DNA from 3 places in the Cellulosimicrobium composti genome. Region 3 is predicted to be linked to each of the others. Evidence: predicted binding sites of a transcription regulator. Region 3 holds the regulator's gene; each other region holds the start of a gene.
The links. The regulator Rex, encoded in region 3, represses fermentation and respiration genes when NADH is low (regulators of the CRP and FNR family bind a similar motif). The targets are predictions, from matches to a motif close to CTTGTGAANNNNTTCACAAG.

Region 1 (9,339 bases), on a different contig from region 3:
AGGACCCACTTCGGCTCGCTCATCTGGTCGTAGACCTGGCGGACGACCGGCGCCATCTTCTGGCTCACGCGCCCGGCGACGATCATGAGGTCCGCCTGGCGCGGCGACGCGCGGAAGACCTCCATGCCGAACCGGGACAGGTCGAACCGCGACGCGCCGGCGGCCATCATCTCGATGGCGCAGCACGCGAGGCCGAACGTCACGGGCCACAGCGACGCCTTGCGCAGGTACCCCGCGAGGTCCTCGATCGTGGTGAGCAAGAAGCCCGAGGGAGCTTCCTCGATCCCCATGGTGTCTCTCCTAGTTCTCTCGCCGGTGCCCGCCGGGGCCCCCGCTGGGTGCCACCGTCAGTCCCACTCCAGGCCGCCGCGGCGCCACTCGTAGACGAACGGCACGGTGATGAGCGCGAGGAACGCGAGCATCGCCACGAGACCGAACGTCGCGAGCGTCGCGAAGTCGACGGCCCACGGGTAGAGGAAGACGACCTCGATGTCGAAGACGATGAACGTCATGGCGACGAGGTAGTACTTGATCGGGAAGCGCCCGCCGCCGACGGCGTGGGGCGTGGGCTCGATGCCGCACTCGTACGCGTCGAGCTTGGCGCGGTTGTAGCGCTTGGGTCCGATGACCGCGCTCGCGGCGACACCGCCGAGGGCCAGCACGGCGGCCACGCCCATGAGGACGAGCAGCGGGACGTACGGGTTGGTCATCGTCGACTCCTCAAGTGGGGGCTCGGGACGGGTTCTCCCGGACGACGTCGTCCGGGGTCACGGGAAGGTGGTGCGAGCGCCGGCCCCTCGTCCTGGCAGGGTGCCGGCCCACCTCGGTGGCTCATGACGACGGCACCACCCTCGTCAGCCCTGCGATCACGCGGTCGACCCAGTCGCCGCCGCGGGGCTCGTAGCAGTCGGACAGGAGCTTGAGCACGAACCGCATGACGACCGGGCGCGGGAGCCCGTAGCGCGTGCAGACCCGCATGATCTCGGGGTGCTCGATGAGCTTCACGAAGTACCGGCCGAGCGTGTAGTAGCCGCCCAGCTCGCGGCGCATGATCCGCGGGTAGGTCTGCAGCGCGCGCTCGCGCCCCGGGTCGGTGAGGCGTGCGCGCGACTGCGCGACGACGTCGGCCGCCGTCCGACCGGCCTGCATCGCGTACGCGATGCCCTCGCCGTTGAACGGGCTGACCATGCCTCCGGAGTCGCCCACGAGGAGCACGCCCCGCGTGTACAGCGGCGTGCGGTTGAACCCCATGGGCAGCGCGGCGCCGCGCACCGGGCCGAGGCGGTTCTCCTCGGTGAGCTCCCACTCGGCGGGCGCGTTGCGCATCCACGCCGCGAACAGGTCCTTGTAGTCGACGTTCGCCGCGGACTGCCGCGCGGGCGTCGAGCTCACCGAGCCGAGGCCGACGTTCGCCGTGCCGTCGCCGAGGGAGAAGATCCAGCCGTAGCCCGGCAGGAGGTTCGACTCGCGGGGCGCGCCGTCCCACAGCTCGAGGTGGGACTCCATCCACGGGTCGTCGTGCCGGGGCGTCCGGAAGTAGGTGCGGACGGCGACGCCGATCGGGCGGTCCTCGCGGCGTGCGAGGCCGAGGGCGAGCGCGAAGCGCGACGAGACGCCGTCGGCCGCGACGACGACGGGCGCGCGGTAGGTGACCTCGTCGCCCGCGCGTCGGCCCTTGTCGTCCACGGGACGCGCCGTCACGCCGACGACGCGGCCGGTGCGCTCGTCGAGGACGGGACCGGTCACGGCGGTGCGCTCGAGCAGCTTGGCCCCGGTGCGCTGCGCGTGCTCGGCGAGCGTGCGGTCGAACGAGTGGCGCGCGCGGGCCATGCCGTAGCTGGGGTACGACGCGAGGTCGGGCCAGGCGAGCTCCCAGGACCGCCCGCTCGCGACGACGCGCAGGCCGCGGTTGCGGATCCACCCGTCGTCCTCGCGCGTGGGGACGCCCATGCGCACGAGCTCGGCGACCGCGCGCGGGGTGAGTCCGTCGCCGCAGATCTTGTCGCGCGGGAACGAGGACTTCTCCAGGAGCAGCACGCTGAGGCCGGCGGCGGCGCAGTAGTGCGCGGCCGCGGAGCCGGCCGGACCGGCGCCCACGACGATCACGTCGGCGTCGTCGAGCCTCGCGCCCACCGTGCTCACCCCTCCCCGTCCGGTCGTCGGGACATCTCGCGCCTCCACCGTGGCCGGGGTCCGGGCACGGTGCACCCACAGTCCTTGTGAAGTCGGTCACAATGGACGTCGCCACTCTAGTCACTCCCGGTGGGAGATGTGTAGCAAGGCGACCCTTCCTTGGGAGATCCTGTGACGAAGGTCCTCCCCGGCGACGACCACGGGCCCTGGGAGTCGGGACTCGCGGGCAACGGGGCCGGCGCGGCGATGGCCTAGCCTCCCGGGGCCGGGGCGCGCCCACGGGACGCGTCGACGCAGGTCAGGCCGACGGGCCGGACTCCGGCCGCGCGTCCTGCACCCGGTCCCGCGGGGCACGGCCCGCCGACCCCGCACGCGCGAGCAGGACGCCCGCCCCCGCCGCGAGCGCCGCGACGGCGAGGACCGCCCACGCGTCCGCGCCCGTGCGCGGCAGGCTGCCCCGGCCGCCGCCCGGAGGCGCCGCCCCGTCCGCGACGGCGACGAGGTGCACGCTCTCGAGCACGCCCGCGACCGAGCGCCGCGTCGAGGACGGCGCGTCGGCGGACATCGCGACCCGCACCTCGACGCGCGTCGCCTCACCCGGGTCGAGGACCGGCCCGCGCCACGTGGCGCCGTCGGGCCTCGTGCCGTCGAGCGCGACGTCGAGCCACGCGCCGAGGCCGGTGCGCGCCTGCGCCGGGTCGACGTCGGGAGCGAGGTCGACGAGGACGCGCGCCGCGCCCGGGCCGTCGTTGCGGACCCACAGGTCGCGCACGACGGTCGCGCCGGGGACGACGAGCGCGTCCGCCCCGAAGAGGGACGTCGTGAGGTCCGCCGCCCACGCGGACCCGTCGGTGCTCAGTCGTACGGCGTCCTCGCCGCCCGCGGACGCGCGTGCGGGCCCGCCGAGCGCGACGGCGGCGACGAGCGCGAGCGCGACCGCGAGGAGCGCGCGCGGCCGTCCGCGCCGCCGGGCACGCACCGGGTCGCGCCGGAGCGGCCCGCGCCGGTGCGCCCGCGGGCTCACGGGACGGGCTCCGGGGCCGGTCGGGCACGCGTGCGCCCGCGCGACCGGGCCCGCTCGCGCAGACCCGCCACGACCTGCCAGGCGCCCCACCCGAGGAGGCCGGCCGCCGCGACCACCGCGACGGTGCGGCGCGTGTCCCCCGAGACCGCGGTGCTGACCCAGCCGAGCACGGGGACCGCGTAGACGACGGTCCCGCGCAGCTGGACGGGACGCACGGGCTCCGGGTCGGGCGAGGAGTTGGCGTCGCCGCGCGTCGTCAGGGTGCGCTCGCCGTCCGCCCCGACGCCGACGGCGACGACGCGGTGCGTCACGACCTCGGGCCGCCCCGAGGCGATCTGGTACGTCACCACGTCCCCCGGGGAGATGCGTGCCGCGTCGACGGGCCGCACGACGACCATCGTCCCCGGCGCGTAGGTGGGGCGCATCGACCCGGTGAGGACGGTGTACGGCGTCGCCCCGAGCACGAGCGGCACGACGACGCCCACGAGGGCCAGCCCGACGGCGGCCGCCAGCGCGACGGCGCCCAGCACCCGGGCGAGCGGCCCGTGGCGGCGTGTCCCGCGGTGCCGTGCGGGCAGCCGGCGCTCAGCCACAGGACACCCCGGCGAGGCCGGTGCCCGCGAGGAGCGCGCCGCGCACCGGCACGGCGTTGCTCGGGGCGGACGTCCAGCCGGAGGCGTGGACGGACTGGACGCTCACCTGGAGCGTCGTGCCGCCGAGCAGCAGGTCGAGGATCGACCCGAGCAGCCCGCCGAGCAGGCTCTCGGTGACGACGAGCTGGGTGGCGGTGGTCTCGGTCGTGGTGGACTGCCCGCCGCCCGCGATCGTCACGCGGTAGCGCGCGGGCGCGGGCGTGGGCGCGGCCCAGCTGACGGTCGCGCTGCGCAGCACGACCGAGCCGGTCGTCGTGCACGTCGTCGCGGTCGGCGGCGGGACCGTCCCGGCGGAGACGGTCGTCCACAGCGAGCCGTTCGCCGTCCACCACGCCGCGGCCGGCACGCCGACGAGCGCGAGCAGCACCGCGAGCACCGCGGCGACCCGGACCCGGACCGCGCGCGTCACGACGGCCTGCTCTCGAGCGTGACGGTGACCGCGACCTGCGCGCTCTGCCCCTGCCACGCGTTCGGGCTCCCCGCGGGGAGCGTGTAGCGCACGCACACCTGGGTGGTCGCGCCGCGCGCGTACGTCTGCGGGCTGAGCGCCCCGGCGGCGAGCGGCGTCCCGGTGCACGTCGGCCCCGGGTAGAACGTCACGGTGGGCTGCACGGGGCCGTCGTACGCGACGGACAGCCGGTACCGCCACGTGCCGTCACCCGTGTGCGTGAGCGACGCGACGCCGTCGCGCGACTCGCCGGGCATCATGCCCGCGAGGTCGGGGAACGTCTGCCACGACGTCTCGACGCCGAAGGTCCCCGAGCGCACGTCCGCGGTGCTCACGGCCTGCGAGGCCGACCACGTGGCCCACGCGGCGCCCGCCGAGAGCGGGAGCGCCGCGAGGACGAGCACGGCGACGGCGCGCGCGGCGCCCCGGCGGGCGCGCGCCGTGCGGAGCGCGCCCGGGCCGGGTGGCCGTGCGCGGCGGGAGCTCTCGACGCCCACCGCGGACCTCTCAGAGGTGCTGCTCGAGCGTGAAGGTCAGGCTCGACAGGTTGACGACGGCGTTCGTCGCGACCTGGTCGGGCGTCGCCTCGTCGAACGTGAGCGTCACGTCGGCGTCGACGGGCGCGTACGCGGCCGTCGACGGCGCGACCTCGAACGTGCCGTCCCCGTTGTCCGTGGCCCACGACGGCGGGCCGTCGAGCTCGAACGTCACGTCGAGCGCGTCGAGCAGCGCCGCGTCGCCCGTGAGGGCGTCGGTGCCCGCGACGGAGAGCGTGGACTGCAGCGTGTCGCCGATCGCGGTCACGGTGACCGGCTGGGTCAGGGCGAGCACGTCGCCCGGGACGATGCGGACCGCCGTGACGTCCGCCACGGGAGTCCCGTTGAGCGTCCAGACGGGAGTGCCCATCGCGAGGTCCAGGTCGCCCGAGGTGATGTCGCCCGCCTCGGCGACGGCCTGCGAGTCGGACCACAGCGCGTACGTCCCGGCGCCTCCCAGGAGGAGCAACGCTCCCGCCCCGATCGCCAGCGCGCCCTTCGTCAGCCGTTCCATGTCGTGCCCCTGTCGTACCGGCGCCCACCCCTGCGGCGGCGCTCGTGCCCCGACGGTAGGTCGTGCCCCGGGCAACGGCATGCGCAGGAGCCTGCTCCGCCGGGTGAATTCCGCTGCGCGGACGCGGCGGGGGGGGTGCGGCGGTCGGACGTCAGGGGTGCGTCACGCGGGACGCGTCGCGCGGTGCAGCGCGACGATCCCGCCGGAGAGGTTGCGGTACGCGACCTTCTCCCAGCCCGTGCGCAGGAGCAGACGGCCGAGCCCGACCTGGTCCGGCCACGCCGCGATGGACTCGGCGAGGTACTGGTAGGAGCCGCCCTCGCGCGTCACGGCGGCCGCGATGCGCGGGAGCGCCTGGACGAGGTACTCCTGGTAGACGACGCGGAACGGCGCCCACGTCGGGGTCGAGAACTCGCAGATCACGACGCGCCCGCCCGGCCGCACGACGCGCAGCATCTCGCGCAGCGCGCCCTCGGTGTCGACGACGTTGCGCAGCCCGAACGAGATCGACACCGCGTCGAACGTCTCGTCGGCGAACGGGAGCCGCGTCGCGTCGCCCGCGACGAACGGGAGGTCCGGGCGCCGCTCCTTGCCGACCTGCAGCATCCCGAGCGAGAAGTCGCACGGGACGACGCGCACGCCGTCGTCGGCGAACGGCTCGGACGACGTGCCGGTCCCGGCGGCGAGGTCGAGGACCTTCTCCCCCGGCAGCGCGCCGACCGCGCGCACCGCCGCGCGGCGCCACGACCGGTCCTGCCCGAGCGAGAGGATGTCGTTCGTCAGGTCGTACCGCGAGGCGATCCCGTCGAACATCGACGCGACCTCGGTGGGCTTCTTGTCCAGGGTGGCGCGGGGCATGCCCCCATGCTTCCACGTCCGCGCGCCGCCGGGCGCGCCCCGGGGGCGACGGCGGGCGGGGCGGACCGGGCCCGGCGGGCGCACCGCCGCGCGCGGCTTACGCTGGACGCGATGACTGCAGAACCGTCGGCCACGGCCGGACAGCCGCAACCCCGGCCGAGCATCGTCGTGCGGACCACCCCGATCCCCGACCTGCCCGGCGGTCTCGACGCCCTCGTGGACCTCCTGCCCGACGCGCGCCCGCACGCGTGGGTGCGCCGCGGCGACGGGATCGTGGGCTGGGGCGAGGCGCTGCGCCTCGAGACGTGGGGCCCGGGCCGGTTCGCCGACGCCGAGGCGGCGTGGCACGAGACGCTCGGGCGCGCCGTGGTGCGCGACGAGGTCGGGCTGCCCGGCACCGGACCGGTCGCGTTCGGCTCGTTCGCGTTCGACGACTCGGCGCCGGGCGACGACGCGCACGACCCCGTCCGCGCGGGCGGCGTGCTCGTCGTACCGCGCGTCGTCGTGGGCCGTCGCGACGGGCGCGCGTGGCTCACGACGGTCGACACGGCCGGCTCGCTCTCCTCCTCCCCGGCCGACGCGCTCGCGCGCACCCCGCGCACTCCCGTCACGGCCCCCGGCGCGGTCGCGTGGCACGACGGCGCGCTGCGCGCCGACGACTGGGCGACCGTCGTCGCGGAGGGCGTCGAGCGGATCCGCTCGGGCGCGCTCGAGAAGGTCGTGCTCGCGCGCGACGTCGTCGCGCACACCGCCGAGCCCGTGGACCCGCGCTGGCTCCTCGCGCGCCTGGTCGCGGCGTACGAGGCGTGCTGGACCTTCTCCGTCGACGGCCTCGTCGGGGCGACCCCCGAGCTGCTGGTCCGCAGCGAGAAGGGCCTCGTGACCTCGCGCGTGCTCGCCGGCACGATCCGCCGCGGCGGGCTCTCCGACGACGAGGCGCTGCTGCGCGCGGCCCAGCTCGCGCGGTCGTCGAAGGACCTCGAGGAGCACGAGTACGCGGTGCGGTCGGTCGCGCAGGCGCTCGCGCCCTTCTGCTCGTCGATGAACGTGCCCGACGCGCCGTTCGTGCTGCACCTGCCGAACGTCATGCACCTCGCGTCCGACGTGACGGCGGTCCTCGCGCGCGGCGCCGGCGCGCCCGGGGCGGCGGCCGGCCCGACGAGCCTCGCGCTCGCCGCGGCGCTGCACCCCTCGGCCGCGGTGTGCGGGACGCCGACGAGCGTCGCGCGCGAGGTCATCCGCGAGATCGAGGGCATGGACCGGGGCCGGTACGCGGGCCCGGTCGGGTGGCTCGGGGCCGACGGCGACGGCGAGTGGGGCATCGCGCTGCGGTCCGCCGAGCTCTCGGCGACCGACCCGCGGTCCGTCCGTCTGTTCGCCGGGTGCGGCATCGTCGCCGCGTCGGACCCTGCGGCGGAGGTCGCGGAGTCGGAGGCGAAGCTCGAGCCGATGCGCTTCGCGCTCGGCGGCGGCTGACCGGCGGAGACGTCACCGTCGCGGCCTCGCGACCGGGGTCCGGACGGCCCGGTCCCGCCGGGGTCGCCGCTGCTACGTTCGCGGCGTGCCCGATTCCTCCCTGTCTCCCGCCGCCCGCCCGTCCGCCCCGTCCGGCGTCCTGGTCCGCCGCGCGACCGTGGCCGACCGCGACGACGTGTGGCCGCTCGTCCGCGAGCTGCCGCGCCACGACCCCGAGCGCGAGGCGTTCGAGCGGTCGTTCGGCCCGCTCCTCGCAGCGCTCGACACGTACTTCGCGGTGGCCGAGCTCCCGGACGACGGCGTGGTCGGCTACCTGCTCGCCAACCGCCACCTGACGTTCGCCTCGAACGGCGTCGTGTGCCGCGTCGAGGAGGTCGCCGTGCGGCCGTCGCACCGCCGCCAGGGGATCGGCCGCGTCCTGCTCGAGGCCGCGGAGGCGTGGGCCGCGGAGGTGGGCGCGCGGCGCGTCGGTCTCGCCACGGGCCTGTCCAAGGAGTTCTACGTCTCGGGCGGGTACGTCGAGACGGCCGGCTTCTTCACCAAGCACGTCGACGCGCCCGCCGCCGCGGCCGACGAGGAGCCGGGCGCCACGTGGGAGCCGTCGGGGCCCGCCGCCGGCTGACCGGGGACGACGGACGGCCGGCACGGGCGCTCCGTGCCGGCCGTCCGGTGTGCGGCGACCGCCCCGCGCGGGGACTCGCGGGCCGCTCGCCCGCCCGCCGCGGCAGGGGACGCGACGGGAGCTCGGTGTGCGGGAGCGGGCCGCGCGTGCCGGCGCGTCGGCCCGCCCCCGGTGCCCCGGGACGCCCGGCGGGCGTCCCGAGGGGTCAGCCCCGCCCGCCGAAGAACCAGTCGAACGGGTTCGGGACGTTGCCCGGGTCGGACGGGTCGGAGTCCTGCCCGCCGCCCTGGCCCTCGCCCTGGTCGCCCTGGCCCGGGGCGCGGCCCTGGTCGGGCGCCTGATCCTGCCCGTCGGTCCCGTCGTCGGCGGGGCGCGTCGCGAGCGTCACGTCGAGCTCGATCGTCTTCCCGTCGCGCACGACCGTCAGCGCGGACGTCTCGCCCGCGGCCCGCTCGCGCACGAACGCGGTGAGCGACTCGGCGCCGCCCACGGCGTGGCCGTCGATCGCGACGACGACGTCCCCGGAGCGGACCCCCGCCTCGGCGGCGGGCGACCCGTCGGTGATCTCCTGGACCTCCGCGCCGCGGCGCGTGACGCCGTCGGCGGTCGCGGTCGCGTCGGCGAGCGTCACGCCGAGGAACGCGTGCTCGGCGGTCCCGTCCTCGATGAGCTGCTCCCCGATCGACCTCGCGAGGTTCACGGGGATCGCGAACCCGAGGCCGATCGACCCCGACTGCCCGCCGCCGCTCGAGAGCGACGCGATCGACGACGTGATGCCGATGACGCGGCCCTGCGCGTCGAACAGCGGGCCGCCCGAGTTGCCGGGGTTGACCGCGGCGTCGATCTGGATCGCGTTGGTGACGACGGACGTGCCGCCGCCCTCGCCCGACGCGGAGACCGGACGGTCCACGGCCGACACGATGCCCGTCGTCGCCGTGTTCGCGAGACCGAGCGGGTTGCCGACCGCGAGCACGGCCTCGCCGACGCTCACGTCGTCCGAGTCGCCGAGCGTCGCGGGCCGGAGGTCGTCGGGCGCGTCGACGAGCTGCACGACCGCGAGGTCGGTCGCCGGGTC
Region 2 (9,339 bases), on a different contig from region 3:
GGTGCGGGCGACGCGGCCCGACCTGCGCGAGCTCGACGTCGACTTCGTCGTCCACGGCGACGAGGGCCCCGCGACGAGGTTCGCGCTCTCGGCGCGGCCGGGGGACCGCGTCGGGCTGCTCGACCAGGGCGTGGGCTACCACCCGCGCGTCGAGCACGACTGGACGCTCGTCGTCGCCGACGAGACCGGCCTGCCCGCGGTCGCGGGCATCTGCGAGTCCCTGCCCGACGACGCGCGCGGCCTCGCCGTCGTCGAGATCCCCGAGGCCGCGGACGCCCAGGACTTCCGCGTCCCCGCCGGGGTCGAGCTGCGCTGGGTCCCGCGCGACGCGGCCCGCGCGTCGGGCGACCCGCACGGGCGCGTGCCCGGGCGGCTCGCGCTCGAGACCGTGCGGTCGGCGGACCTGCCGTCGGGGCCGGTCTACGCGTACGCGGTGGGGGAGTCGTCGCTCGCGACCGGCGTGCGCCGGCACCTGGTCGGCGACCGGGGCGTGCCGAAGGCGAACGTCGACTTCGTCGGCTACTGGCGGCACGGCCGCGCGGCGACCGCGTGAGGCGGCCGGCGCCGGGCGTCCCTGCCCGGGCCGGGTGCGTCGCCTCGAGAACGGTCAGACGCCGCGCAGCTGCTTGAACATCGGGCAGTCGAACGGGTCGCGCGCCGAGAGCCCGACGCGGTTGAGGTACCGCACGACGATGCCGTAGGACTGCACGAGCGAGGTCTCCGTGTAGGGCAGGCCGAGGTTCGCGCAGTGCTCGCGCACGATCTCGCGCGCCCGGGCGAGGTGCGGTCGCGGCATGCTCGGGAAGAGGTGGTGCTCGATCTGGAAGTTGAGGCCGCCCATGAGGATGTTCATCCACCAGCCGCCGCGGATGTTGCGCGAGGTGAGCACCTGCTTGGACAGGAAGTCGATCTTGCTGTTCTCGGGGATGATCGCCATGCCCTTGTGGTTGGGCGCGAACGACGCACCCATGTACACGCCGAACACCGCGAGCTGCACACCGAGGAACGCGAACGCCATGCCGAGGGGGAGGACCCAGAAGACCGCGGCCGCGTAGAGCGAGAGGCGGAGGGTGATCGTCACGAGCTCCCCGACGCGCATCCGGACGTCGCCGCGGGCGCGCCCGCCGGTCAGCAGCGACCGGAAGGCCGTGACGTGCAGGTTGAGGCCCTCGAGCGTGAGGAGCGGGAAGAACAGCCATCCCTGGTACCGGTTGATGAGAGCCTGCAGGCCCTTCGCCGCCGCGGCGTCCTCGCTGAGGAACACGACCGTGTCCGGCGCGATGTCCGGGTCCTTGCCGATGCGGTTGGGGTTCGCGTGGTGGCGTGTGTGCTTGGTCATCCACCACGAGTGGCTGATGCCCACGACGCCGTTGGCCAGGACACGCCCCAGGCGGTCGTTGGCCTTGCCGGACGTGAAGACCTGGCGGTGCGAGGCCTCGTGCGCGACGAACGCGAACTGCGTGAGGATCAGGCCGAGCGCGCCGGCGACCAGGAGCTGGAACCACGAGTCCCCGAGGAGGACGAAGCCCGCGACGGCACCCCCGAGCGCGAGCGTCAGCGCCCCGAGCATCCAGAAGTAGTAGCCGTGCGTGCGGCGGAGCAGCCCGGCGTCACGCACGGTGCGCGACAGCGCGCTGTAGGTGCTCGTGACGGCGCCCGGGTCGTCGGTACGGGGGCGGGTGGCCCGGAATCCCGGGCGTACGGCGGCAGAGGTCATGAACATCCTCGCAGGGGGTCGGTGTCGACTTCCCAGCCGCGGAGATGAGCAGACGCTCGGTGGTGCAGATCACCCCACCCTACGGGACCGTAGGTTGTGCCGCGAGCCGACGACGTGAAGACCTCGCGCAGACGCCGCGCCCGGGCGGCGCCCGAGACTCGCGCTCACGCGGCGAAGCGGAACGTCTGGCGGTACTCCGTCGGGGTGATGCCGACCGCCCGGCGGAAGTGGTGCCGCAGGAGCGCGGCGGAGCCGAAGCCGGACCGGCGCGCGACCTCCTCCAGGTCGAGCGCCGTCTCCTCCAGCAGCGACTGGGCCTGGGCCACGCGCTGCGACGTGAGCCACGCGAGCGGCGTCGTGCCCGTCTGGGCCACGAACGAGCGCGCGAGCGTGCGCTCCGAGGTGTGGGCCTGGCGCGCGAGGTCACGCACGGTGAGCGGCTCGTCGAGGTGCTCCGTCATCCACTCGAGCAGCTCGGCGAACGAGTCCTCCTCGCACTCCGGCACGGGGCGCTGGATGAACTGGCGCTGCCCGCCGTCGCGCTGCGGCGGCACGACCATGCGCCGCGCGATCGTGTTGGCGACCTTCGCGCCCAGCTCGCGCCGCACGAGGTGGAGGCACGCGTCGATCCCCGCCGCGGTCCCCGCGCTCGTGATGAGGTTGCCGTCGTCGACGAAGAGCACGTCGGGGTCGATGTCGAGGCTCGGGTACTGGCGCCGGAGCTCGTCGGCGTGCATCCAGTGGGTCGTGACGCGGCGCCCCTCGACGACGCCCGCCGCCGCGAGGAGGAACACGCCCGAGCACACGCTGAGCAGGAGCGCGCCGCGCGCGGCCGCGCGCCGCACCGCGTCGAGCACCTCGGGCGGGTACGCCGAGCCGATGCGGATCGCGGGGACGACGACGAGGTCGACGTCGTCCGTCGCGTCGAGCCCGTGGTCCGGGACCACGCGGGCGCCGACCGACGTGCGCACGGGCTGCCCGGCGGCCGGGCCGCACACGCGGAAGTCGAACCTCGGGACGCCGTCCTCGCTGCGGTCGAGGCCGAACACCTCGCACACGACGCCGAACTCGAACGGGGCCAGGCCGTCGGTGACGACGGCGGCGACGGAGCGGACCATGCGGGCACCGTACGCCCGGTGGCGGGATCTTGTCGAGAGGTGTCAGTCCTGCCACTCGTCGCGCGGGGAGCCCGCGACGAGGGTGAAGGCATGGACATTCTCTGGGGTGTGGTGGTGCTTCTCCTCGTCGTCGGCTCGACGGCCGCGGCGCTCGCGGTCCGCCGCGACGACCCGACGCGGCCGTGGTTCCCGGCGGGGTCCGACGGCGCGTGGCCCGGCGCCGACGGGTGGGACCGGGCGCGCGGCGGGTCCGTGCACGGCGCCGCGTGGGACCGCGACGCGCAGCGACTGGACGCGGACCTGCGCGCGGCCGGCGGCCGACCGGAGCCCGTCCCGGCCGACCCGCACGAGGTCGCGGCCGAGCTCGTGCTGCGCCGGGTCGTCCCGAACCCGGCCGTGCGCGACGGCGTCCGGGGCCGGCTCCCGGTACCGCGGTCGCACGCGACGCCCCGCGCGGTGGCGCCCGTCAGCCCGCGCCGGGAGCGGACGGCGGGCTGACGCGACGACGGCCCGGACCTCGGGGAGGTCCGGGCCGTCGTCGACGGGTGTCCGTGCGGGTCAGGCGCGCGAGCCGACCGCGTCGACGTCCGCGCCGCCCGTGAGCTGGTCGAGGCCCTCGAGCTCCTCGGCCTCCCACGGCGCCTGGCCGAGGCTCGGGATCATCGTCGCGAGCTCGGGGCGCCACTTGGTGAAGCGGGCGGGGAAGCAGCGCTCGAGGACGTCGATCATCGCGGGGACCGCGGTCGAGGCGCCCGGCGAGGCGCCGAGGAGACCGGCGATCGACCCGTCGCTCGCGGCGATGACCTCGGTGCCGAACTCGAGGACGCCCTTGCCGTCCTTGTCCTTCTTGATCACCTGGACGCGCTGGCCCGCGGTGATGGTCTCCCAGTCCTTGGGGTGCGCCGTCGGCATGAAGCCCTGGAGCGCCGTGAACTTGGTCTCCGGGCTCGCCAGGAGCTGGCCCACGAGGTACTGGGTGAGGTCGAGGTTCTTGAGGCCGGCGCCGACCATCGAGCCGAGGTTGTGCAGGCGCAGCGACGTGAACAGCCCGAGGTACTTGCCCTTCTTGAGGTACTTGGGGCTGAACCCGGCGTACGGGCCGAACATGAGGTACGTCTTGCCGTCGACGACGCGCGTGTCCAGGTGCGGCACGGACATGGGCGGGGAGCCGACGTCGGCCTTGCCGTAGACCTTCGCCTGGTGCTGCGCGACGAGCTCGGGGTTGTCGGTGCGCAGGAACTCACCGCTGATGGGGAACCCGCCGTAGCCCTTCGCCTCGGGGATGCCCGCGGCCTGGAGCAGCGGCAGGGCGCCGCCGCCCGCGCCGACGAACACGAACCGGGCCTCGACGGTCGAGCGGCGCTTCGGGGCGTTCCACGAGCGGTCCTTGACCGTCAGGCGCCAGCGGCCGTCCTTCGTCTTCCTGAGGTTCTTGACCTCGTGCTCCAGGTAGAGCTGCGTGCCCTGGGCGACGAGGTAGTCGACGAGCTGCTGCGTGAGGGCGCCGAAGTCGACGTCCGTGCCGCTCGTCGCACGCGTCGCGGCGACCGGCTCGTCGCCCTCGCGCTCCTCGACGAGCAGCGGCGCCCACTGGGCGATGACCGCCGGGTCGTCGGTGAACTCGAGCTCGCTGAACAGCGGGTGCTGGCGCAGCGTCTCGTAGCGGCGGCGCAGGTAGTCCACGTTCTCCGCGCCGCGCACGAACGTCATGTGCGGCGTGCGGGAGATGAAGCTCGCGGGCTGCGGGAGGGCGCCCGTCGTGAGCAGGTGGTGCCAGAACTCGCGCGAGACCTCGAACTGCTCGTTGATCTTCACCGCCTTGGTGATGTCGATCGAGCCGTCCGCCTTCTCGGGCGTGTAGTTCAGCTCGCACAGGGCGGCATGACCCGTCCCGGCGTTGTTCCACGGGTTCGACGACTCCTGCGCCACGGCGCCCAGGCGCTCGTAGATACGCACCGTCCAGGTGGGCTCCAGGACCTTGAGGAGTGCCCCCAGGGTGGCGCTCATGATGCCACCGCCGATGAGGGCTACGTCGATCTGGTCTGCGCTGCTTGCGGGGTTGCTCGCTCGACTCGACACCCCTCGATTCTACGCTTGTGAAAGAGTGCACTAACTGTGCGGTGCGTCACGGGCGTGGGTCACACTTCCGCGGGACGAACGTCCCGAGAGGCGCAGGACGGACGTCGCGGCCGGGGCGGCGGTCGCCCGGATCAGGCTCGCGCGTCGCCCGCGGGCGGGGAGTACGGCGACGGCCACGGGCCGATCGGGGGCAGCGCGACCGGCTCGCCCGCGCGCAGCGCGACGGGGTCCGTGCCGGGGGAGCGGCCCGCGAGCCACGCGGCGACGTCGACGAGCGCCCCCCGCACGACGACCGCCCCGGGCGCGTCCGGCCGGCGGAGCCCGCCCGGGCCGGCGACGAGCCGGTCCGGCTCCCCGGCGAGCTCGACCGTGACGTCGTCCGCGAGCCGGACACCGAGGAAGTCGAGCAGGTGGTGCCCGAGCGCCGGGGGCCACGACGCGAGCCCGATCCCGGCGTCGAGGTCGACGGCGTGGACGCGCACCTCGCGCCACCAGGCGACCAGCGCGTCGACGACCGTCCCGTCGCGGTAGGTCACGCGCGCCGCCCAGTCCGGCGAGCCCGCAGCGGGCCACGCCGCGTCGAGCCGTCCGGCGAGCGCCTCGAGGGCGGCGACGTGCTCCGCGACCGAGCGCCGCGCGCCCGCCCGGATCCCGGCCTCGCGGCCCGCGGCGCCGCCGTCGTACACCTCGGCGAGCCCGCCGCGGGCGGCGACCTCCGCCTGCCGCGCCATCGCCTCGCCGATCGCGGTGACGTGCGCGAGCACGTGGCTGCGCGACCAGCCGGGCAGGGCCGACGGCCCCGCGAGGCCGCCGGGCGCGGTCGGGTCGTCGAGACGCCGTGCCGCGGCGGTCACGGCGTCGAGAGCGGCCCGCGCGTCGCGGCGGACCTCCTCGACGTCGGGCACGGCGAGCGGGAGGGTGTCGGTCAGGGCCACAGGAGCTCCTTGGTCCATCCGGTCGGGGCAAGGTCGGGCGCGGCGGTGTAGCGCAGGCGGGTCTGGCCGGCGCCGGTGGACGCCCAGAACTCGACGGTCGTCGGCTCAAGCGCGTAGGCCGACCACGCGTCGAGCACGCGGCCCGGGTCGGTCCGCACGCGCTCGAGCGCCGCGTCCCACGCCTCCCGGTACGCGTCGAGTGACGCGAGCGGGGCGCTCTGCGGGCCGGCGAGCGCGGTGGCCCGGCTCGCCTCGGAGCGCGCGAGGAAGTCGTCCGCGGACGTCTCGGGACCGAGCGGGACGACGGGACCGCGCACGCGCACCTGCCGACCGTGCTCGCGCCAGAAGAACGTCAGCGCCGCGTTCGGGTTCTGCGCGAGCGCCACGCCCTTGGGCGAGTCCGCGCGCGTCGCGAACACCCAGCCGTCGCCGTCGACGTCCTTGAGCAGGAGCGTCCGGGCGTCGACCCGGCCGCTCGCGTCGGCGGTCGACAGCGTGGCGGCGTGCGGCGCGGGCAGGCCCGCGTCGATCGCGTGCCCGAGCCAGTCGAGGAAGAGCGCGCTCGGCTCTCCGGGCGCGGCGTCGACGTCGAGGCCGGGCAGGTCGTCGCCGAGCACGGGGAGCGCGCGCAGGCGCTCGCGCAGCGTCGGGCGGTCGGAGGCCGGGTGGTCGGGGGTGGCGGTCACGAGTCCTCCGGGGCGGTCGCGTCGGGGTCGGGAGCCGTGGGGCCGGGAGCCGTGGGGCCCGGCGCGAGCAGCGCGACGAACCCGCGCGCCGCCGCCGCCATCGCGTCCGGGTCGTCGAGGGCGCGTGCGAGGACGTACCCGCCCTGCACGATCGCGACGGCGGCGTGCGCCCGGTCGCGCGCGGCGTCGGCGGCGAGCCCGTCCTCGACGAGGACGGCGGCGGCGAGGTCGACGAGCCCGCGGAAGTAGTCGCGGACCTCCGCCGCGAGGGTGGCGTCGTCCATCACGGCCTGGTCGCTCACGAGGCGGCCCACCCGGCACCCCGCGAGCGCGGGCCGCGGCCGCTCGAGGTAGCGCACGAGCCGCTCGACGGCCGTCCCGTCGGCGTCCAGGTCGCGGCGCGCCGCGTCGAGCCCGGCCGCCGTCGTGGCGTGCACGGCGGCGGCCGCGAGGTCGTGCTTGGTGGGGAAGTGGTGGTAGAGGCTGCCCTGTCCCACGCCGCTCGCCGCGAGCACCTGACGGGGGCTCGTGGCGCCGACGCCCTGCGCCCAGAAGAGCTCCTGCGCGGCGGCGACGAGGCGCGCACGGGTGTCGGTCGTCGTCATGCGAGCACCATACCTACCTCTAGGTATGGTGTCGAGGGAGCGTCGGCGCGGATATGCCCGTCACGTCCCCGCCCGGTGCCCGGTCGGTACGCCATGAGGATCCAGTCGTACGGTGGGTCGGTGACGGTGCAGCAGCGGGTGCTGGTGGTCGCGGTCCTCGCGTCGTTCGTGTCGTTCCTGGACGGCTCGGTGGTCAACGTCGCGCTGCCCGCGATCTCCGACGAGCTGACCACGGGCGCGGTCACCGGCCTCGCGCTCCAGCAGTGGGTCGTCGACGCGTACATGATCACGCTCGGCGCGCTCATCCTCCTCGCCGGGTCGCTGTCCGACGTCCACGGCCGGCGCCGCGTCATGGCGATCGGCCTCGTCGGGTTCGCCGTCACGTCGGTCGCGTGCGCCCTCGCGCCCGACGGGCTGTTCCTCGTCGTCGCACGCGGGCTGCAGGGCGTCGCGGGCGCGCTCCTCGTGCCCAGCTCGCTCGCCATGATCATCTCCACGTTCGACGGCGAGCGGCAGTCCCGGGCCATCGGCTCCTGGACCGCGTGGACCAGCACCGCGTCGATCGTCGGGCCGCTGCTCGGCGGGATCCTCATCGACGCGATCTCGTGGCGCTGGGTCTTCTGGATCAACGTGCTCCCCGTCGCGGTCACGCTGTGGCTCCTGCGCGGCGTCCCGCGCTCCGCCGCGGAGGAGCCGGGCGCCGCGCAGACCCCGGGCGGCCGACGTCGCATCGACGTCGCCGGTGCGACGCTCGCCGCCGTCGGGCTCGCCGGGACGGTGTTCGCGCTCATCGAGCAGGGCCGCTTCGGCTGGGCGAACCCCCTCGTGTGGGGGCCGTTCGCCGTCGGCGTGGCGTGCCTCGTCGCGTTCGTCGCGTGGGAGCGGCGCGCGCCCGACCCGATGCTCCCGCCGCGCCTGTTCCGCGTGCGCAACTTCGCGTGGGGCAACCTCGCCACCGCCGCGATCTACGGGGCCCTGTACTTCGGGGGGTTCGTCGTCACGCTGTTCCTCCAGCAGGTCGGCGGGTACAGCGCGACGGCCGCCGGGCTCGCCCAGCTCCCCGTGACGCTCGTGCTGCTCGCGCTCTCGACCCGGTTCGGGGCGCTCGCGGGCCGGTACGGGCCGCGGCTGTTCATGACGCTCGGGCCGATCGTCGGCGGCGCGGGCTACCTGCTCCTCCTCACGACGACCGACGACGCCGTCTACGTCACCCAGGTGCTGCCCGGCCTCGTCCTGTTCGGCGTCGGCCTCGCCATGACGGTCGCGCCGCTGACGTCGGCGATCCTCGGCTCGATCCCCGCGGCCGACGCCGGCATCGGCTCGGCGGTAAACAACGCGGTGTCGCGCGTCGCCGGGCTCGTCGTCATCGCGTTCGCCGGGGTGATCGTCGGCGGCGTGCTCGACCTCGACGGCTTCCACCGCTCGCTCGTCGTCACGGCCGCGCTCCTCGTGCTCGGCGGCGTGCTGAGCTGGGTCGGCATCCGCAACGAGCACGTGCGCGCCACCCAGGCCCGGGCCGAGGGCTCCTGACCCGTCGTCCTACCGGACCGTCAGGAGGTGGTGCGTCGAGGTGTTGAGGCGGCGCGCGCCCTCGGGCGCGTCGGGCGGGAACGCGACGACGATGTCCTCGATCCGCACGCCGAAGCGGCCGGGGAGGTAGACGCCCGGCTCGACGGAGAAGCACATGCCGGGCTCGACCGGGCGGTCCTCGCCCTCGACCATGTACGGCGGCTCGTGGGTCGTGGTCCCGATCCCGTGCCCGGTGCGGTGCACGAAGTGCTCGCCGTACCCGGCCTCGACGATCACGGCGCGCGCGGCCCGGTCGACGTCCTGGCACGTCGCACCGGGGCGCACGGCCTCGACCCCGGCCTGCTGCGCGCGGCGCACGACGTCGTGGACCTCGCGCTGCTGCGCCGCGCGGGCGTCGTCCGCGCCGCCCGCGACGAGCACCGTCCGGGAAGTGTCCGACCCGTACCCGTCCCGCAGCCCGCCGAAGTCGAGCACCACCAGGTCGCCGGGCTCGATCACGCGATCTCCCGCGTCGTGGTGCGGGTCGGCGCCGTTCGGGCCGGAGCACACGAGCGTGAAGTCGACCTGCTCGTGCCCGTGCGCGCGCAGGAACCGGTCGAGGTCGGCCGCGACGTCCCGCTCGCGCCGGCCCGCGAACGCGACACCGAGGACGTCGGCGAACGCCGCGTC
Region 3 (9,339 bases):
CGCTCTCGACGCCGTTCGGCCAGAAGGCGTTCGCGGACGTGACGCCCGGCAGGAGCGCGTACCAGTCGTTCGCGGCGCGTGCGTCGGCGGTCCCGGCGGGGTCCGCGACGGTCACGGCGACGACCGTGCTCGACGGCGAGGAGGTGACCGCGAGCGTCGACGCCCCGTACGACGCGCTCGACTGCGGCTGACGTCCCCGCCCGGCACCCCGGGCGGCCTTCGACCCCCGGGCGGTGTGCCGGCGCCGCCCGGGTCCGGCTCGGCCCCCGTCGCTCCTCGCAGCGGCGGGGGCCGAGCGCTGCCCGGCGCCGGGGGCCGGGTCCGGACGAGCGGGTGAACATACCTGGACGCCTGTTCAGTTCGGGCGTCCAAGATGGCAAGATGATCGCGGCTGGACGCACGTCCAGTCGGGTTCGGGGGGACCCTGGCAGCGCCCGCCCCGGGCCGGACGAAGAGGTTCACCGCGTGACGACGACCACCCGCAGGCTGCTCGCCGCCCTCGCGATCGCCGGGTCTCTCGCCCTCCCCGCAGGTGCCGCCTCGGCCGCCCCCGCCGAGGCGCCCGACCCGTCCGACGGCGTCCGCGTGAGCGTCGAGATCGGCGAGCGCGAGACCTCCGCCCCGCCGGCCGTCGTCGTCGTCGGCCCGGTCGTCGTCGGGGGAGAGCTCGTCGTGCGCGGGTCCGGCCTCGCGCCGCGCACGTCGTACGCCGTCTGGCTCGAGAGCGACCCCGTGCTCCTCGGGACGGTCACCACCGACGCCGCGGGCGCGTTCGAGCTCGTGACGACCGTCCCGCTCGCGACCGTCCCCGGCGAGCACCACGTCCGGGTCGTCGTCCCCGGCGGCACCGACGTCGTGTCCGCGCCGTTCCTCGTGCTCGCCGCGCCGGGCGAGCCGCAGGAGCCGGGGACCGACCCGACCGCCGGCACGTCGGACGGGGGCGCGACGGGCGGCGGGACGACGGCGTCGCCGCGCCCGGGCGGCCTCGCCACGACCGGCACCGGCCTGGTGGCCGCGGCGGTGCTCGCCGGGCTCGCGGTCGCCGCGGGTGCGGTGCTGCGCCGACGCGCGGGCCGCGCGGGCGCCGCCTCCTGAGGCCCGTCCGCCGATCGGCACCCCGCGCCGAGATCGGCAGTTCGTGCCGAGCTCGGCAGGTGCAGCTGCCGAGCTCGACACGAACTGCCGACGTCACGGGCGGCGGGGATCAGGGGCGGGCGGCGAAGCGCTCCAGAAGGTCGGCGTGGCCGGAGACGATGAGGAGGTCGTTGGCGCTGACGCGGGTCTCGGGCGTGGCGTAGAGGAAGTCCTCACCGGGGGACTTCACGCCGATGACGGTGACGCCGTAGCGCTCGCGCAGCTTCGACTGGGCCAGGGTGAAGCCCTGGACCTCCTTCGGCGGGCGCATCTTGACGATGGTGAAGCCGTCCTCGACCTCGATGTAGTCGAGGAGCTTGCCGGACACGAGGTGGGCGACGCGCGAGCCCGCGTCGGCCTCGGGGAAGACGACGTGGTGGGCGCCGATGCGCTGGAGGATGCGCCCGTGCTCGGCGGAGACCGCCTTCGCCCAGATCTGCGGCGTCCCGAGGTCCACGAGGTTGCCCGTGATGAGCACGCTCGCCTCGAGCGACGTCCCGACGCCCACGACCGCGACGGGGAAGTCCCGTGCGCCGAGCTGCTCGAGCGCGACGGGGTTGGACGCGTCCGCCTCGACGAGGGGGAGCTGCCCGCTCCACTGGGCGACGAGGTCGGGGTCGCGCTCGACGGCGAGCACGTCCTGCCCGAGCCGGTCGAGCGTCGCCGCGATCGCCGTGCCGAAGCGGCCGAGCCCGATCACGAGGACGCCGGCGTCCTTGCGGGGCGCCTTCGCCTCGTCGCGGCGCGCGCGCTCGGCGCGGCCGCGCTCGGCGATGCGCCGCGCCACGGCGCCCGCGGGCGCGTCGTCCTTCCCGTCGGCGGCGCGGGAGAAGGGGTCGGTCACGGTGGGGCCTTTCGTCGGTCCGGAGGGTCGGCGGGTGCCCGACGGCGGTGCGCGCCGCGGGCGGGTCGCTCACCCGATGATGGGACGCTCCTCGGGGTAGCGCACGATGCGGCGGCGGTCGCGGAGCGCGAGCGCCGCGGCGAAGGTCATGGTCCCGGTGCGCCCGACGAACATGAGCGCGACGAGCACGTACTTGCCCGCGTCGGGGAGCCCGGGCGTGATGCCGGTGGTGAGGCCGACGGTCGCGAACGCGGAGATGGTCTCGAAGAGGATGACGTCGAGCGTCTCGCCGGTGATCTCGAGCAGCAGGAGGCTGGAGACGAGCACGGCGGTCGCGCCGACGAACGACACCGCGACGGCGAGGCGCAGCGTGTCGCGCGGGATGCGGCGGCCGAACGTCTCCATGTCGCGGTCGCCGCGGGCCTCGGACACGATCGCGATGAGCATGACGGCGAGGGTCGTGACCTTGATGCCGCCCGCGGTGGACGCGGAGCCGCCGCCGACGAACATGAGCGCGTCGGTGATGAGCCAGCTCGCCTCGTGCATTCCTCCCGTGTCGACGGTGGAGAACCCGCCGGAGCGCGGCATGACGCCTGCGAACAGGGACGCGAGCACCTTCTCGCCGAGCGCGAGCGGTCCGAGGGTGCGCTCGTTCGTCCACTCGAGGGCCGCGAAGAGGACCGTCCCGACGACGACGAGCACCGCGCTCGTGGAGAGCGTGAGCTTGGTGTGCAGGTTCCACTTGGCGGCGCGTCGGCGGTTGCGCATGACGTTGAGGATCACGGGGAACCCGAGGGACCCGATGAACACGCCGAGGATGATCGGCAGGCACAGCATCCAGTCGCCGACGTACGGCGCGAGGCCGTGCTCGGTCGGGATGAACCCCGCGTTGTTGAAGGCGGAGATGCCGTAGAAGATGCCGTGCCACGCGGCCTCGCCGAACGTCTCCTCGAGCACGACGAACCGCGGGAGCAGGAGCAGCGCGATGAGGAGCTCGAGGGACGTCGAGGTGATGATGACGACGCGCACGAGCGAGCCGACCTCGCCGAGCCGCGTCGTCTTCGTCTCGGACGCGGTGAGGAGCTTCTGCGTGAGGCCGATGCGCCGGGATACCGCCATGCCGAGGATCGACGCGAGCGTCATGACGCCGAGGCCGCCGATCTTGATGCCGAGCAGGATGACGACCTGCCCGTACGTGGACCAGTAGGTCCCGGTCGGGACGACGACGAGCCCCGTGACGCACACCGCGGACGTCGCGGTGAACAGCGCGTCGACGAACGGCGCGGCGCGCCCGCTCGCGGTGGCCCAGGGCGCCATGAGCAGCGCGGTGAAGACGGCGATGACCGCGGCGAACACGGTGACGGCGAGGCGGGCGGGCGACTGCCGGGCGAGGCGGTCGACGATCTCCCGCCCTCGGAACAGGCGCCCCGTCATGCTCGTCGGCATGGAGCCTCCCTCACCACTCGCGTCACTCTGCCACGGGCGGGGCGGCCCGTCATGTCGCCGCTCCGGCGCCGGGACATCATGCCCTCCCGGGCGGCTGCGCGGGGGACGCCGGTCCGCCCGACGGTCCGGCGGGGCGAGCGCGCGCCGTCGGGCGTTACCGTGAGCCATGCCCTCGACCGACTCGACGTCGTCGCCCGAGGCCGCCCGTGCGGCGGCCGCGGCACCCGGAGCCTGCGTCGTGTGGAGCCCGGAGCTCCTCGGGTACGACTTCGGTCCCGGCCACCCGATGGCGCCCGCGCGGCTCGACCTGACGATGGGGCTCGTGCGCGCGCTCGGTCTGCTCGACGACGGCCCCGGCGTGACGTTCGTGCACCCCGAGCCCGCGCCGGACGAGGTGCTGGAGCTCGTGCACGACCCGGAGTACGTCGCGGCGGTCCGTGCCGCGTCCGAGCACGGGACGACCGACCCGCACCGCGGGCTCGGCACGGAGGACGACCCGGTGTTCCCGGGCATGCACGAGGCCGCGGCCCGGATCGTCGCGGGCTCGTGGGCCGCGGCGGGCGAGATCGCCGCGGGCCGCGCGGCGCACGCCGTGAACGTCGCGGGCGGGATGCACCACGCGCGCGCGGGTGCGGCGTCGGGGTTCTGCGTCTACAACGACGCCTCCGTCGCGATCCGCCGCCTGCTCGACGAAGGCGTCGAGCGCGTCGCGTACGTGGACCTCGACGCGCACCACGGCGACGGTGTCGAGGAGGCGTTCTGGGACGACCCGCGCGTGCTCACGGTCTCCGTCCACCAGAGCGGCACGACGCTCTTCCCCGGGACGGGCTTCGCCACGGACGTCGGGGGGCCCCGGGCGCAGGGCACCGCCGTCAACGTCGCGCTGCCGCGCCGCACCGACGGCGCGCGGTGGCTGCGGGCGGTCGACGCCGTCGTGCCGGCGGTGCTGCGGACCTTCGGGCCCGACGTCCTCGTCACGCAGCACGGGTGCGACGCCCACGGCGAGGACCCGTTGTCCGACCTCGACGTCTCGGTCGACGCGCAGCGCACCGCCGCCGCGTGGGTGCACGACCTCGCGCACGAGCTCACGGGCGGGCGGTGGCTCGCGCTCGGCGGCGGCGGGTACGCGATCGCGCGGGTCGTGCCGCTCGTGTGGTCGGCCGTGGTGGGGGAGGTCGTGCACCGTCCTGTGACCGCGGGCGCGCCGCTGCCGCAGGAGTGGCGCGCGCGCGTCGCCGAGGTCGCCGGGTTCGACGCCCCGCGGGAGTTCGGCCCGCCCGTGGAGGTGCGGCGCTGGCGCAGCGGCTACGACCCGGACGACGAGGTCGACCGCGCCGTCGCCGCCACGCGCCGCGCCGTCTTCCCGCTCCTGGGCCTCGACCCGCACTTCGACTGAGCGGGCCCGACCGCGCGCCGTCGTGCGCCCGTCCGGTGCCCGGGTGCCCGTCCACGTACCGGGGCACGAGCGCGAGCAGGTAGGCTAGGGGGCGGATTTCTCTCGTGTTGGTCGGCTCGCGGCGCCCCAGTGGTCGCCGGGGCGCCCCGATCAACCGTGGACCACACGCGGCCGGTCGACCGGTCGCCGACCGACACGCCGTTCGAGCATTGCGAGGACCGTATGGGCTCCGTCATCAAGAAGCGCCGCAAGCGCATGGCCAAGAAGAAGCACCGCAAGCTGCTTCGCAAGACGCGTCACCAGCGTCGCAACAAGAAGTGACGTCGCGCGCGTCCTGACGCGCCGACCCGTCGTCGAGCCCGGCCCCTCCCGAGGGACCGGGCTCGACGCGTCTGCGCCCGCGGTGCGGCGCCGCCACCGCCCCGCCGACCCGCAGCCCCAGGGCGTCAGAGGCGGGCGATGCGGCGGTCGACGGCGCGGCGCACGGAGCGCAGGACGAGCGCGGCGGCCCACGCGGCGCCGGCCCAGCTCGCGGTGCGCACGCTGCTGCGCGCGACGCGGCGGCGCCGGCCGCGGAACTCGCGGATCGGCCACCCGACGTCCTGGGCGTGGCGGCGCAGGCGCGCGTCGGGGTTGATGGGGCACGGGTGCCCGACGGCCTCCATCATGGCGACGTCGTTGAGCGAGTCGCCGTAGGCGTAGGACGCGGCCAGGTCGATGTCCTCGCGCTCGGCGAGGGCGCGCACGCCGGCGGCCTTGGCGCGGCCGTGCATCATGTCGCCCACGAGCCGGCCGGTGTAGAAGCCGTCCTCGTGCTCCGCGACGGTGCCGAGGGCGCCGGTCGTGCCGAGACGGCGGGCGATGAGCTCGCCGATCTCGACGGGCGTCGCCGAGACGAGCCACACCTGGTGCCCCGCCGCGAGGTGCTCGTCGAGCAGGCGCCGCGTGCCGGGGTAGATGCGCAGCGACAGGACGGTGTCGTACACCTCCTCGCCGATCGCGGTGACCTCCGCGACGGAGCGCCCGGCGATGAGCGCGAGCGCGCGCGACCGGATGCGGTCGATCTGCTGCTTGTTCTCGCCGAAGAGGAGGTAGCGCGCCTGGTGCACCGCGAAGCGCACGATGTCGAGCGTGGAGAAGAACTCGCGCTGGTAGAGGGCGCGTGCGAGGTGGAACGACGAGGCGCCGCGGATGATCGTGTTGTCGACGTCGAAGAACGCGGCGACGCGGTGCGGGGGCGGTGGGGCGGGGCGTCCGGCGCCGGGCGCGTCCTCGCCGGTCGACCCGGGGGGCAGGTCAGGGCCCGGGCCGGAAGACGTCGCCATGCGTCTACTCTAGGCGGTCGCGCCCGCGGCTCCTCGTACGCTGGGGGCGTGAGCACGCCCGACGCCCCGACCCCTCCCGTCCTGCTGTACGGCCGCGCGGGGTGCCACCTGTGCGACGACGCGCGCGCCGTCGTCGAGGCGGTGTGCGCCGAGGCGGGGGTCGCGTGGGCGGAGGTCGACGTCGACGCCCCGGACGCGGACCCGGCGCTGCGCGAGCAGTACGGCGAGTACGTCCCGGTCGTCACGGTCGGGGGCGTGCAGCAGGGCTTCTGGCGGGTCGACGCCCGGCGGCTCGCGCGCGCGGTCGCCAGGATTTCGGCCGCGCGCACGGACCTGGGATGATTCCCCCGGAAGAGCGCGACCGTCGACGAGGACGGTCCCAGTGACGGCGAGGTGACGGGTGGCTGAGCAGGTAGTCGGTGAGGTGACGGCGCCGGGGATCCCGAGCGCGACGGTGGCGCGGCTCCCCTCCTACCTGCGGGCGTTGCGCGATCTCGTGTCGCGCGGGGTGGCGACGACGTCGTCGGTGGAGCTCGCGGAGCTCTCCGGCGTCGGGCCCGCGCAGCTGCGCAAGGACCTGTCGTTCCTCGGCTCGTTCGGGACGCGCGGCGTCGGGTACGACGTCGACTCGCTCGCGCAGTACATCACCGAGGCCCTCGGCCTCGTCGATGAGCACCGCATCGCGATCATCGGGATCGGCAACCTCGGGCACGCGCTCGCCAACTACTCGGGCTACGAGCAGCGCGGCTTCCACGTCGCGGCGCTCCTGGACGCGTCGCCGGACGTGGTGGGCACGCGCGCGGCGGGCCTCGTCGTGGAGCACGTCGACGCGCTCGAGGAGGTCGTCGAGCGCGAGAAGGTGTCGATCGTCGTGCTCGCGACGCCCGCGGCCCACGCGCAGGCGGTGGCGGACCGGGTCGTCGCGGCGGGCGTGCGCGAGATCCTCAACTTCGCGCCGCGCGCGCTGCAGGTGCCCCCGGACGTCGACGTGCGCGGGGTCGACGTCGGCAGCGAGCTGCAGATCCTCGCGTTCCACTCGCAGGCGCGCGCCCTCGCGGAGTCGCAGGGGCGCTGAGCCGACGGGCCGCGGCGCCCGTCCGGGACCCCGGGGGGCCCGCCGGAGGACGACGACGGGGCCGCGTGCTCGCGCACGCGACCCCGTCGCCCGGCGCCCTGCCGGGAGCGCCCTTCCCGGGAGGCCCCGGGACGTCGTCAGGCCTGCTTGATGGCCGAGACGTCGAGCGAGATCTTGATCTTGTCGCCCACGAGGACGCCGCCGGTCTCGAGCGCGGCGTTCCACGTGAGGCCGAACTCCTTGCGCGAGATCTCGGTGGTGGCCTCGAACCCGGCGCGCGAGTTGCCGAACGGGTCGGTCGCGGTGCCCGCGAACTCGGTCTCGAGCTCGACCGGCTTGGTCACGCCGTTGATGGTGAGGTCGCCCGCCACGACGTAGTCGTCGCCGTCGCCGGTGATGCGCGTCGACGTGAAGGTCCACGTCGGCTTGTTCTCGGCGTCCCAGAAGTCCGCGCTGCGCAGGTGGTTGTCGCGGTTCTCGTCGCCCGTGCTCACGGACGCGGCGTCGAGCTCGGCGGTCACGGCGGTCGTCTCGAGGTCGTCGCCCACGGTGATGGTGCCGGCCGTGATGGCGAGCGTGCCGCGCACCTTGGAGATGCCGGCGTGGCGGACGGTGAAGGCCGCCTGCGAGTGGGACGAGTCGAGGGCGTAGGTGCCGGAGGTGAGCCCGGTGGGCAGCGACGAGGCCATGGATGCTCCTGTGAGGGTCGTGGTCCGCGGACCGACTTGGTTGAAGGTTCAACTTCGTACGGAGCGTATCAACAGCGACGGTCGATCCGTCTATTCCCGGTGGGGTGGAACAATGTGGGACGACGCCCCGCACCTGACCGCGCCCCTCCGCACACCGCACGAGGACCCATGACGAGCAACGACGTCGACAACCCCCCGATGACGTCCGCACCCCGCACCGCCTCCGCGACCGACGAGCCCCGCTGGCTCGACGCCGAGCAGCAGCGGCTCTGGCGCGCCTACCTCGACGGGACGGTGCGCTTCATCGAAGCCGTGGGCCGCGACCACGAGGAACGCTCCGACGTCTCCCTCAACGAGTACGAGCTGCTCGTGCGGCTCTCGGAGAGCCCGGACCACACGCTGCGCATGTCGGCGCTCGCGGACGGTCTCGCGCGCTCGCGCAGCCGCGTCACGCACACGGTCGCGCGCATGGAGGCGCGCGGCCTCGTGCGCCGCTCGGCGAGCACGGGCGACCGGCGCGGCGTCAACTGCGCGATGACGAGCGAGGGCTACCGCGTGCTCGTCGCGTCCGCGCCCGCGCACGTCGCGGCCGTGCGGCGGTACATGGTCGACGTCCTCACCCCCGAGCAGTTCCGCGCGCTCGGCGAGGCGATGGCCGCCGTTGCCGCCGCGTGCAAGGCGGAACGCACCTCCTGACGTCGCGCGTCACCCGGGCACGGTGCCACCCGGCCCGCGGAGTGCGGGACACTGGTGCGCATGGTCTCCACCATCGTCCACCTCCTGCGCCACGGCGAGGTCCACAACCCCGACGGCGTCCTGTACGGCCGCATCCCCGGCTACCACCTGTCCGAGCGCGGCCACGAGATGGCCCGCCGCGTCGCCGCGCACCTCGCGGGCGAGCCCCGCCCCGACGGGACGTCGCGGCCGCGGGCCGACCTCGCCGTCGTCGTCGCGTCCCCCCTGCAGCGTGCGCAGGAGACGGCGACGCCCGCCGCGGAGACGTTCGGTCTCGAGCTCGGCACCGACGACCGACTCATCGAGGCCGCGAACCACTTCGAGGGCATGACGTTCGGCGTCGGCGACGGCTCGCTGCGGCACCCGCAGCACTGGCGCCACCTGTGGAACCCGTTCCGCCCGTCGTGGGGCGAGCCGTACGTCGAGCAGGTCGCGCGCATGCGGGCCGCCGTCGCCGACGCGCGGGACAAGGCCGCGGGGCGCGAGGCGCTGCTCGTCAGCCACCAGCTCCCCGTCTGGCTCACGCGCCTCAGCTACGAGAACCGCCGCCTGTGGCACGACCCTCGCAAGCGCGAGTGCTCGCTCGCGTCGCTCACGTCGCTGCACTTCGAGGACGACCGCCTCGTCGCGCTGCACTACACCGAGCCGGTCGCCGACCTCCTGCCGGGCGCCGCGCAGGTCGCGGGGGCGTGACG

Region 1: the regulator Rex is predicted to act here: its motif matches at 2,217-2,236, upstream of GYH36_RS10685 (geranylgeranyl reductase family protein).
Region 2: the regulator Rex is predicted to act here: its motif matches at 4,929-4,948, upstream of mqo (malate dehydrogenase (quinone)).

The regions. Positions count from the first base shown of each region.
Region 1 is NZ_JAAFAN010000032.1:20,679-30,017, forward strand. It holds gene GYH36_RS10675 (NuoB/complex I 20 kDa subunit family protein) at 1-290, opposite strand, end outside; gene GYH36_RS10680 (NADH-quinone oxidoreductase subunit A) at 348-710, opposite strand; gene GYH36_RS10685 (geranylgeranyl reductase family protein) at 832-2,142, opposite strand; gene GYH36_RS10690 (hypothetical protein) at 2,432-3,157, opposite strand; gene GYH36_RS10695 (signal peptidase I) at 3,154-3,687, opposite strand; gene GYH36_RS10700 (hypothetical protein) at 3,743-4,219, opposite strand; gene GYH36_RS10705 (hypothetical protein) at 4,216-4,755, opposite strand; gene GYH36_RS10710 (alternate-type signal peptide domain-containing protein) at 4,766-5,308, opposite strand; gene GYH36_RS10715 (demethylmenaquinone methyltransferase) at 5,471-6,166, opposite strand; gene GYH36_RS10720 (isochorismate synthase) at 6,278-7,642, shown strand; gene GYH36_RS10725 (GNAT family N-acetyltransferase) at 7,728-8,264, shown strand; gene GYH36_RS10730 (S1C family serine protease) at 8,470-9,339, opposite strand, start outside.
Region 2 is NZ_JAAFAN010000020.1:20,969-30,307, forward strand. It holds gene GYH36_RS07875 (siderophore-interacting protein) at 1-553, shown strand, start outside; gene GYH36_RS07880 (fatty acid desaturase family protein) at 608-1,717, opposite strand; gene GYH36_RS07885 (helix-turn-helix domain-containing protein) at 1,882-2,835, opposite strand; gene GYH36_RS07890 (hypothetical protein) at 2,926-3,333, shown strand; gene mqo (malate dehydrogenase (quinone)) at 3,394-4,914, opposite strand; gene GYH36_RS07900 (maleylpyruvate isomerase family mycothiol-dependent enzyme) at 5,046-5,849, opposite strand; gene GYH36_RS07905 (pyridoxine/pyridoxamine 5'-phosphate oxidase) at 5,840-6,535, opposite strand; gene GYH36_RS19640 (TetR/AcrR family transcriptional regulator) at 6,532-7,140, opposite strand; gene GYH36_RS07915 (MFS transporter) at 7,261-8,670, shown strand; gene GYH36_RS07920 (aminopeptidase P family protein) at 8,680-9,339, opposite strand, start outside.
Region 3 is NZ_JAAFAN010000031.1:197-9,535, reverse strand. It holds gene GYH36_RS10515 (Ig-like domain-containing protein) at 1-191, shown strand, start outside; gene GYH36_RS10510 (hypothetical protein) at 466-1,095, shown strand; gene GYH36_RS10505 (potassium channel family protein) at 1,205-1,909, opposite strand; gene GYH36_RS10500 (TrkH family potassium uptake protein) at 2,048-3,424, opposite strand; gene GYH36_RS10495 (acetoin utilization protein AcuC) at 3,591-4,820, shown strand; gene GYH36_RS10490 (30S ribosomal protein bS22) at 5,043-5,141, shown strand; gene GYH36_RS10485 (HAD family hydrolase) at 5,267-6,145, opposite strand; gene GYH36_RS10480 (glutaredoxin family protein) at 6,194-6,487, shown strand; gene GYH36_RS10475 (redox-sensing transcriptional repressor Rex) at 6,546-7,220, shown strand; gene GYH36_RS10470 (YceI family protein) at 7,358-7,909, opposite strand; gene GYH36_RS10465 (MarR family winged helix-turn-helix transcriptional regulator) at 8,078-8,605, shown strand; gene GYH36_RS10460 (histidine phosphatase family protein) at 8,666-9,337, shown strand.